3 regions of the Lysinibacillus sp. NPDC093216 genome follow, and region 3 is predicted to be linked to each of the others. Evidence: riboswitches for the same ligand, from Rfam matches in the RefSeq annotation. Region 3 holds a riboswitch; each other region holds the start of a gene.

Region 1 (3,288 bases), on a different contig from region 3:
TAGCAAAGGGACTCGGTTTAGTAAAAACAGAGGCGGCAGTGTTTAAAAATAGTGTTGTCCTAATTAATTCAGGTAACTATGGTATTCCGGTTGCACAGATGATTTTTGTGACCCAGCCGATTGGAGTAGCAATTCAGGTCATTCTTGTAATATTTCAAAATATGACGACCTACACTTACGGCTTGTATAATTTAATCTCTTCAACAAAATCGGGCATGTCTATTGTGAAAGACTTCCTCAAAATGCCTATTATTCATGCACTTATTATTGGTGTGGCAATGAACTATTTTAATATTGCTATTCCACAGTTTGTAAGAATTCCGATAGATCATGTGGCAGATGGCTTTATCGCTGTAGCATTAATAACTTTAGGGGCACAACTATCCCAGCTTGAAATCAAATCCATGTTCAATAAAGTGGTATTCATTAGCTGTTTTACGCGACTAGTCATAGGGCCAACCGTAGCATTGTTTATCATTTTTGCGCTTGGTCTTGACGGTGTCGTGGCACAATCACTTTTTATAGCTAGTTCGTTCCCGACGTCGCGAAATAGCTCAAGTTTGGCATTAGAATATGACGTAGAATCGGCAACTGCTGCACAAACAGTTTTATTTTCAACGATTGTAAGCTGTATTACAGTGACAATCGTGATTTATGTAGCGGAACTGTTGTTTACCTAATGGCTAGGTGCTCATTTGATTGCCCATAGTTGATAAAAACTGAAATTGTTCTGATAAAAGTTAAAATTGTTCCGATAAAACAAGATAATATTCCGATAAAAGTTAAAATTGTTCCGATAAAATGAGATTTTGTTCCGATAAATCTTCAAAGTATATGAATTCATCGAATAACGTGAAGTTGAATTCCGTTCCGGCTGTGCGCTTTGTAGCTGACGCTTTGCTTTCGCTACAGAAAACATTTGTAGCTGACGCTTCGCTTTTGCGCAGAGCAAAGCTTCCTGGGGGCGTCCGATGAGCTGTTTCGCATACGCTCCGAAGTCTAATCAGAAGCTGATTCTTGATGAATGTGCCAAAAATAATCAAATGAAGCTTCCATCTATTAGCAATATCTGCTACACTATCATCAAACTTAATAGCATTAACTAGGGGAGTCTGATGAGTCAGGCTGAGAGGGAAACGCATAGAGGTTTCTTGACCCTTTGGACCTGATCTGGCTCATACCAGCGTGGGAAAGTTAACCATTATTGCACTCAATGTTATTTGCAATAACTATACCTTTACATTCTTAGCCGGATCCAAAATTTTTTGGATTCGGCTTTTGTCTTTGTTTGGGTGAGCTAGATTCGGTCCTTATATAAATGTAAAAGGGAGCGAAGTAGTTTATGACAACAGTTAGCGACAAGAATATTACGATTATGTCCAGTTTTGAAGGAAGTAAAAAAGTTTACGTAGAAGGATCTCAATCAGATATTTTAGTGCCAATGCGTGAAATTGCTCTAAGTCCAACGACAGGAAGCTTTGGTGAAGAGGAAAATGCGCCAGTACGTGTTTATGATACGAGCGGCCCGTACACTGATCCTGCGTATAAGGTGGATATTACGAAAGGATTGCCAGCTTTATGTAGTGCATGGATCAAAGAACGCGGTGATGTTGAAGAATACGAAGGTCGTACTATCAAGCCAGAAGATAATGGATTCCGTAAAGCTGATGATCCGCGAATGAATGAAAATGTTTTTCCGGAATTATCTAGAAAGCCTTTACGCGCGAAGAAAGGTAAAAATGTAACACAGCTTCACTATGCACGAAAGGGAATTATTACTCCAGAAATGGAATTTGTAGCGATACGTGAAAATATGGACCCGGAATTTGTGCGCTCAGAAATCGCTGCAGGACGTGCTATTTTGCCATCTAATATTAATCACCCTGAGGCAGAGCCGATGATTATTGGACGTAACTTCCACGTGAAAATTAACGCCAATATTGGCAATTCAGCAGTGTCATCCTCTATTGCAGAAGAGGTAGAAAAAATGACGTGGGCTACACGCTGGGGTGCTGATAACATTATGGATTTATCTACTGGTAAGCATATTCATACGACACGTGAATGGATTATCCGTAATGCCGCGGTGCCAGTAGGAACGGTGCCGATTTATCAAGCGCTAGAAAAAGTAAATGGTGTGGCAGAGGATTTAACGTGGGAAGTGTATCGTGATACGTTAATCGAACAGGCTGAGCAAGGTGTTGATTACTTCACGATTCATGCAGGGGTATTACTGCGCTATGTGCCATTAACGGCTAATCGTGTAACAGGCATAGTGTCCCGTGGAGGCTCGATTATGGCGCAGTGGTGTTTATATCACCATCAAGAGAGCTTTTTATATACTCATTTTGAAGAAATCTGTGAAATTATGAAAACCTATGATGTAGCCTTCTCTTTAGGTGATGGTTTACGTCCGGGTTCTATAGCAGATGCAAATGATGAGGCTCAATTTGCGGAGCTAGATACGCTAGGGGAATTAACGCAAATTGCCTGGAAGCATGATGTACAGGTGATGGTAGAAGGACCGGGACATGTTCCAATGCATCTTATTAAAGAAAATATGGATAAGCAGTTAGAGGTGTGTAAGGAAGCACCTTTCTATACTTTAGGGCCGTTAACAACAGATATTGCTCCTGGCTATGACCATATTACATCAGCTATCGGTGCTGCGATGATCGGTTGGTATGGTACAGCGATGCTATGTTATGTGACGCCTAAAGAGCATCTCGGCTTACCAAATCGTGAGGATGTTCGCGTAGGGGTTATTACGTATAAAATTGCTGCACACGCGGCAGATTTGGCGAAAGGGCATCCGGGAGCACAGCAGCGTGACGATGCACTATCTAAGGCACGATTTGAATTCCGCTGGCGCGATCAATTCAATCTTTCGTTAGATCCAGAGCGTGCGGTCGAATACCACGATGAAACGTTGCCTGCAGAAGGAGCGAAAACTGCGCACTTCTGTTCAATGTGTGGACCTAAGTTTTGTAGTATGAGAATCTCACAAGATATTCGTAATTATGCAAAAGATCAAGATTTAAATACGACTGAAGCGATCCACCAAGGTATGCAGGAAAAGGCAAAGGAATTTAAAAAGGCAGGCAGTCAAATTTATCAATAATTATTAGAGCGGGCTTGTGTCTACTAGACACAAGCCTTTTTTGGTCATTAAGATAAAAAAGCTCCATGTGAAGTTGCCCTTCACATGGAGTAAAAAGTTGGATTTGGATATCAATAATAAGTGGAAAAAATCAATTATGCCTCAGCAAATGTTTGTTTGCTGAAATA
Region 2 (3,288 bases), on a different contig from region 3:
AACGTACAGCCTGTACCATGCGTATTTTTTGTTGCAATACGAGTGGACTGCATGGAAAATGATCGACCATCTTGGAAAAATACATAATCAGTAGCATAACATTTATCCTCTAAATGACCGCCTTTAATAATGACGCATTGAACGCCCATTAGTAATAAGACCTTAGCTGCTTCTTTAATATCTGTTAAAGAATTGATTGTCCTTCCAGAAAGGGTTTCTGCCTCAGGAATGTTCGGTGTTACGACTGTTGCTAAAGGAAGCAAACAACTGCGTAATACCTCAATTGCTTCTTGCTGTAATAAACTTTCACCGCCTTTTGCAATCATGACAGGATCTACTATAAGCGGAATATTTCTTTCAGCTAAAATCTGTGCAATTGATTGAATTATTTCAGAGGAAAACAGCATTCCGGTTTTAACGGCACTTATTGAAAAATCCTCGACTAGCGCTTGGAGTTGTTTCTCAACAAAACTAACTTCAATTGGTAAGACATCCGATACACCAAGTGTATTCTGAGCGGTTAAAGCTGTAATAACAGACGTTCCAAACACCTTTAATTCCTGAAATGTTTTTAAATCAGCCTGTATGCCTGCACCGCCACCACTATCAGAACCAGCAATTGTTGTTACAATATGCATTATTGTTCACCACCCTTGGAAAGGCGATGTAGTTCGTTCAATACTGCAATTTGAAAATCGCCAATGTATGAAGTAGAAGAAGCGGCTTGTTCAGCCACTTTTTTATAAAGCGATAATGTTTCTACCAATTGGTCGAATGGTTTATTTCCTGCGACGTAGGATGCACAACAAATGGCGCTCAATAAGCAACCTGTTCCAGTAACTTCTGTCATTTGAAAATTTCCACCTGTAACCCATTGCTGATGTTCGCCATCAGTAATAAAATCCTTTTCACCGGTCACAATAACAATACAATCGTAGAGTTGAGCTACTTTTTGTGCCTCAACTTCTAAAGAAATTGAACCACTCCCACTATCTACGCCTTTTTGTTGCCATTCTACATCGGCTATAGCTGCAAGCTCTCCGATATTACAACGAATAGCCGCAAAATTTATTTCCTCAAGTAATTGTTGTACCGTTTGTTTCCGGTAAGTTGTTGCACCTGCAGCAACAGGATCTAAAATGACGGGAATACCAAGGGCATTTGCTTTTTTTCCAGCAAGTAACATTGATTCTTTCATTCGCTCGTTAAGGGTACCGATATTTATCAATAAGCCTGAGGAAATTGCGACCATTTCTTCAACCTCATGACTGTCATCTGCCATAACTGGTGAAGCGCCTATTGCTAATAAGCCATTTGCTTGAAAATTAGCCACAACATAATTAGTAATGCAATGAATAAGTGGATTTTGTTTACGGATAGTATGAAATACCATTTTAAGTCCTCCTTGTTGGATGGACGTAAGCGTGCAAAAAAGGCTCTTTTTCGTGTAGAAAAAAACACGCAAAAGAGCCTTTCATCAGTAAATAGATGTGAGTTGCTCCCTACGTCAGTATTAACTAACAGGTTCAAAGGGTCAGGTTTTACCTTCTCAACTCTAAATGAGTCCCCCTGCAATCTTGCTTTTAGTTGACCAAAATGTACCATATTATTCACTCGTGTTCAATAGGGAGTTTTTTTCTTCATTGCGAAAACGGCACTAAAGCTAAGTCGAAATTGATAGTACTAATACGTGACTGATGCCATATAGCAGAACATGATAGTTGTCACGACTTTAATGAATTGGAGTGAATTCCATTGAAAATGATAAAAATTGAGTTTTATAATGAGCGTACAAAAGGGGGCATTTGCCATGAAAAGAGAAGATTTAATCGCACCAGAATGGTATAACATTTCAGAGGAAATTGAAAAATATGCACAGGATTCTACTAAAAATGCATTATTAGTTTATAACGAAGATGAGGAAATTCAGTACTTAACATATCGAGCTTTACTTGAAAAGGCGAACCAGGCAGCACATGTATTTACATCTCAAGGTTTAAAAAAAGGTGATGTTATTTTGGTCATGGTGCCCAGATCAGTTGAAGCATATATCGTCTATATTGCTGCCTTAAAGGCAGGCTTAATCATTATACCTAGCTCAGAAATGCTGAGAACTAAGGATATTGAATATCGAATCAATCATGCCGATGCAAAAGGCGTTGTAGCATTTGAGCCTTATATTGAACAATTCGATAATGTGGGGAAATTACAAGAAATACAGCAATTTGTCATTGGTCATGCACAGGAACCTTGGCAGCCGCTGCTTGAAAAAATGCAAAATCAACCGACGACTTACATAAGTTCTACGCCGACTAAGAGTACAGACATTGCATTTTTAGCTTATACGAGTGGTACAACAGGCAATCCAAAGGCAGCGGTTCATACACATAGCTGGGGTTATGCGCACTTGCGAACTACTGCTCCAAATTGGTTAGGTGTACAAGAAGGTGACATTGTTTGGGCTACAGCAGCACCAGGATGGCAAAAATGGATTTGGACTCCGTTCCTTGCTACTTTAGGAAGTGGTGCAACAGCATTTGTTTTCAAAGGTCACTTTGATGCGGCAACATACCTTGCATTGCTTGAAAAATTTAATATAAATATTCTGTGTTGCACACCGACCGAATACAGATTTATGGCAAGTCTTGAAAATTTGCAAGACTTTAATTTAAGTACGATACGTCAGGCTGTGTCAGCGGGTGAACCTTTAAATAGTGAAGTGATAAAAGTATTTTCCGAAGTCTTTAATTTACAAGTACGTGATGGTTATGGACAAACAGAGAATACATTACTTGTTGGAACAATGGTAGGGATGGAGGCTAGAATGGGCTCAATGGGTAAGCCTACTCCGGGTAATACTGTTGAAATTATTAATGATATTGGAAATCCCACTGTAATTGGAGAAGTTGGAGATATTGCTGTACACTGTGAATCACCCGCGTTATTTAAGAAATATTTAAACGATCCCGAACGTACAAATTTACAATTTAGAGGCGATTGGTATATTACAGGAGATCGTGCATATAAAGATGAAGATGGCTATTTTTGGTTTGAAGGACGTGGGGATGATGTTATTATTTCGTCTGGATATACGATAGGCCCATTTGAGGTAGAAGATGCGTTATTGAAGCATCCAGCGGTAAAAGAAACTGCCGTAGTCGCGAGTCCAGATGAAATTCGTGGAAATCTCGTGAAGGCATTTGTTGTGCTCTCTGATGGTGTAGTTGGTGATGAAACGCTTATTAAAAAACTACAAAGCCATGTGAAAACTTTAACAGCCCCTTATAA
Region 3 (3,288 bases):
GTCTAATGATAAACGAGATGCGAAAACGAATTTACAGGTGAAATTTGACTTTACAGAAGTGCAATCAGAGGCGATCGTTAGCTTGCAATTATACCGATTAACGAATACAGATATCACAGAGCTTCGCCATGAACAGGATGAACTAAATAAACTGATCGCCAAGCTTGAAGGTATTCTTAATAGTGAAGCAAAGCTTGTACGTGTTATTAAACAGGAACTACTTGACATTAAAAAGCGCTTTGCAGAGCCACGTCGTTCAAAAATCGAACAAGAAATTGAAGAAATCAAAATTACGTTAGATGTCCTTGTCCCAAGTGAAGAGGTCGTAGTGACTGTCACAAAGGATGGCTATATTAAGCGTACATCTACACGTTCACATGCAGCTTCGAATGGTCAGGATTTTGCGATGAAGGATTCCGATTATTTATTATATGAAGCAAATTTAAATACACAGCATCATCTACTGCTGTTTACAAATCGAGGCAATTATATTTATCAGCCTGTCCATGAACTACCTGATATTCGTTGGAAGGATCTTGGTCAGCATATTTCTAGTATTGTGCCGACAGGGGAAGATGAATCTATTATTGCTGTATATGGTTTTGAGACATTTGAACAGGCCAATACGTATATTTTAACGGCTACGAAAGATGGACAAATTAAACGCTCACCTGTAGCAGATTATGCTGTTACACGTTATTCTAAACCAATCAAAACGATGAATGTTAAGTCAGGCGATGAAATGATTTTTGCAGGTATCGTGACAGACGAAGTAGAACTAATGTTAACAACAGATACTGCCTATGCTATTCGTTTCCCAATGGAGGAATTGCCAGTAACGGGTGTGAAAACAGGCGGTGTCAAAGGGATTACGCTGAAAGACGGAGAAGCATTAGTCGGCATCAATGTTTTACCGCCAAATGCCACGGCATATGTTGCGATTGTGACACATCGTGGTGCGGTGAAGAAAATGAATGTTGCCGAGGTAGAGATGACGAGTCGTGCAAAACGTGGCTTAAAAGTGTTAACGGAATTAAAAGCGAACCCACATCGTATCGTGGCTGTAGTCAAGGTAACTGATGAGGAACGGCTAACAATCGAAACGGAAAAAGGCGTGCAAGAGATCCTTGATGTACAAGCATTAACTCGAGCAGATCGCCATTCCAATGGCTCCTTTAAAGTGGATATAGCTACAGACGGTGCTATTTCACATGTCTTTACGGTCAAAAAAGAATAGAAATAAAACTGATTTTATAGCCCATGCTCCTTAGAGAGCTGGGCTTTTTTTCTATATAGGAATCAAAAGAAAGGGTAGGTGTATAGTGACAATAAAGTTTTTAGGCAAATTGGTGAATCGGGTGTAGCTTTACAAGTAAGTTGTTATGAAGATTACTGATTCTTATTCAACGTCTTACTACTAAAAGCAAAAATTAAAAACCACAAAAGGTTCTTGATTTGATTATCAACAATAGTATTTAACAGTGCCTATTAAAACTTCGAACAATATACCGCTTCTTGATTTCAGGAGGGGATTCCTTTTAAATAAAAAATGTTTTACCAAAAAAACGGTGAATATTCTCAGGAAATGGAATTGTTGAAGAGAAAGATGAGGCTTTAAATTATATTTACGGGGCTTTCAGAAAACAGAGCCTTGTCATTTACGGATAGATATGGGTATAATAATCACGAAAAGTTCATATGGAAAGAATGTAGGGGGGCTGGTGTTGCCAGCTGAGATTGTGTCCGATAGACGCTGACTCTTTGAACCTGATTTGGCTCGTACCAGCGTAGGGAACATCTATTCAAAAAGTAAAAGTTTTTGATATTGATTACAAAACGTCTGGGAGGAATCCTAGGCGTTTTTTATGTTTTCAGACTTTTATTCATGCACAGACTTTGGGTTTGGGTGTAAACAGACCGTGAATACGCTTTCTTCTGGTAAACACATTCATTTATGAACAATTTCACACTACTTTACTTGGAGGATTCAGCATGAAAAAATGGTTATTGATCCTGTTGGCTACACTGTTAACATTAGTGGGCTGTAGCGAAAAAGAGGATAAAAAGGATACTAAGGGATTAACAAAAGTATCAGTCGTTCTCGATTGGACACCGAACACAAATCATACAGGTTTATATGTTGCGAAAAAACTTGGCTTCTTTAAGGAGCAAGGCTTAGATGTCGATATTTTATTACCTGGCGAAACAGGTGCTGATCAGCTTGTGGCGTCTGGCAAGGCTCAGTTTGGCGTAAGTTATCAGGAAGGGATTACACAGGCCCGTGTGCAAGATGTACCTTTAGTATCGATTGCAGCGATTATTCAGCATAATACTTCTGGCTTCGCATCCATTGCATCAAAAGGCATTTCGTCACCAAAGGATTTTGAAGGTAAAACATACGGTGGCTGGGGTGCACCACTTGAAAAGGCTGTACTACAATCACTTATGCAAACAGAAAATGCGGATATTAATAAGTTAGATATTGTCAATGCAGGCGATATAGATTTCTTCACAATGATGAAAAAAGATATTGATTTTGCGTGGATCTATTATGCATGGACAGGTATCGAAGCAGAACTACGTGGCGAAAAACTGAACATGCTATATTTAACAGATTATAGTGATCAGTTAGATTATTACACGCCTGTACTCGCTACAAATGAAAAAATGATTAAGGATGATCCTGAGACGGTCAAAGCATTTGTCGCTGCTGCAGCAAAGGGCTATGAATATGCGATAATACATCCGAATGAGGCAGCTGATATTTTACTAGAAGCTGTACCTGATTTAGATAAAAACCTTGTGCATAAAAGTCAGGAATGGCTAGCAGATAAGTATCAAGACGACGCTAAACAATGGGGCGAGCAAAAGCTAGCTGTCTGGGAAAACTACGCGAAATGGATGGCCAGCAACAAAGTTTTAGAGGGCGAATTTAACGCAGTACAAGCATTTACAAACGACTTTTTACCGAAAAAGGAGACAAAGTAATATGGCAAACTCATTAATAAGTGTACAAATTATCCCGAAAACTGAAAAATATGAGGATGTGATCCCATATGTCGATGCAGCGATTGCGGTTATCGACGCTTCAGGAGTTAAATATGAAGTGCACCCGTTAGAAACGACAATGGAAGGTGAGCTACCGGTTTTATTACAAATCATTGAAAAAATGAATGACAAGATGATTGAGCTGGGCGCGATCAATGTCATCACGCAAGTGAAAATTTTATATCAGCCATCTGGTATTACAATGGGTACATTGACGGAGAAATACCAGTGATGAGGCAA

The links. A riboswitch is a leader RNA that binds a small molecule or an ion and turns the genes downstream of it on or off. The one in region 3 is predicted to bind thiamine pyrophosphate.
Region 1: it holds a riboswitch for thiamine pyrophosphate, as region 3 does, so the genes downstream of both, thiC (phosphomethylpyrimidine synthase ThiC) here and ACQKOG_RS19735 (ABC transporter substrate-binding protein) in region 3, are expected to answer to the same signal.
Region 2: it holds a riboswitch for thiamine pyrophosphate, as region 3 does, so the genes downstream of both, thiM (hydroxyethylthiazole kinase) here and ACQKOG_RS19735 (ABC transporter substrate-binding protein) in region 3, are expected to answer to the same signal.

The regions. Positions count from the first base shown of each region.
Region 1 covers NZ_JBNNVB010000018.1:101,837-105,124, forward strand. The annotation lists gene ACQKOG_RS18355 (AEC family transporter) at 1-680, shown strand, start outside; TPP riboswitch at 1,095-1,209, shown strand; gene thiC (phosphomethylpyrimidine synthase ThiC) at 1,343-3,121, shown strand.
Region 2 covers NZ_JBNNVB010000008.1:109,537-112,824, forward strand. The annotation lists gene thiD (bifunctional hydroxymethylpyrimidine kinase/phosphomethylpyrimidine kinase) at 1-638, opposite strand, end outside; gene thiM (hydroxyethylthiazole kinase) at 638-1,393, opposite strand; TPP riboswitch at 1,483-1,581, opposite strand; gene mbcS (acyl-CoA synthetase MbcS) at 1,811-3,288, shown strand, end outside.
Region 3 covers NZ_JBNNVB010000021.1:57,523-60,810, reverse strand. The annotation lists gene parC (DNA topoisomerase IV subunit A) at 1-1,237, shown strand, start outside; TPP riboswitch at 1,702-1,811, shown strand; gene ACQKOG_RS19735 (ABC transporter substrate-binding protein) at 1,993-2,988, shown strand; gene ACQKOG_RS19730 (thiamine-binding protein) at 2,990-3,280, shown strand; gene ACQKOG_RS19725 (ABC transporter permease) at 3,280-3,288, shown strand, end outside.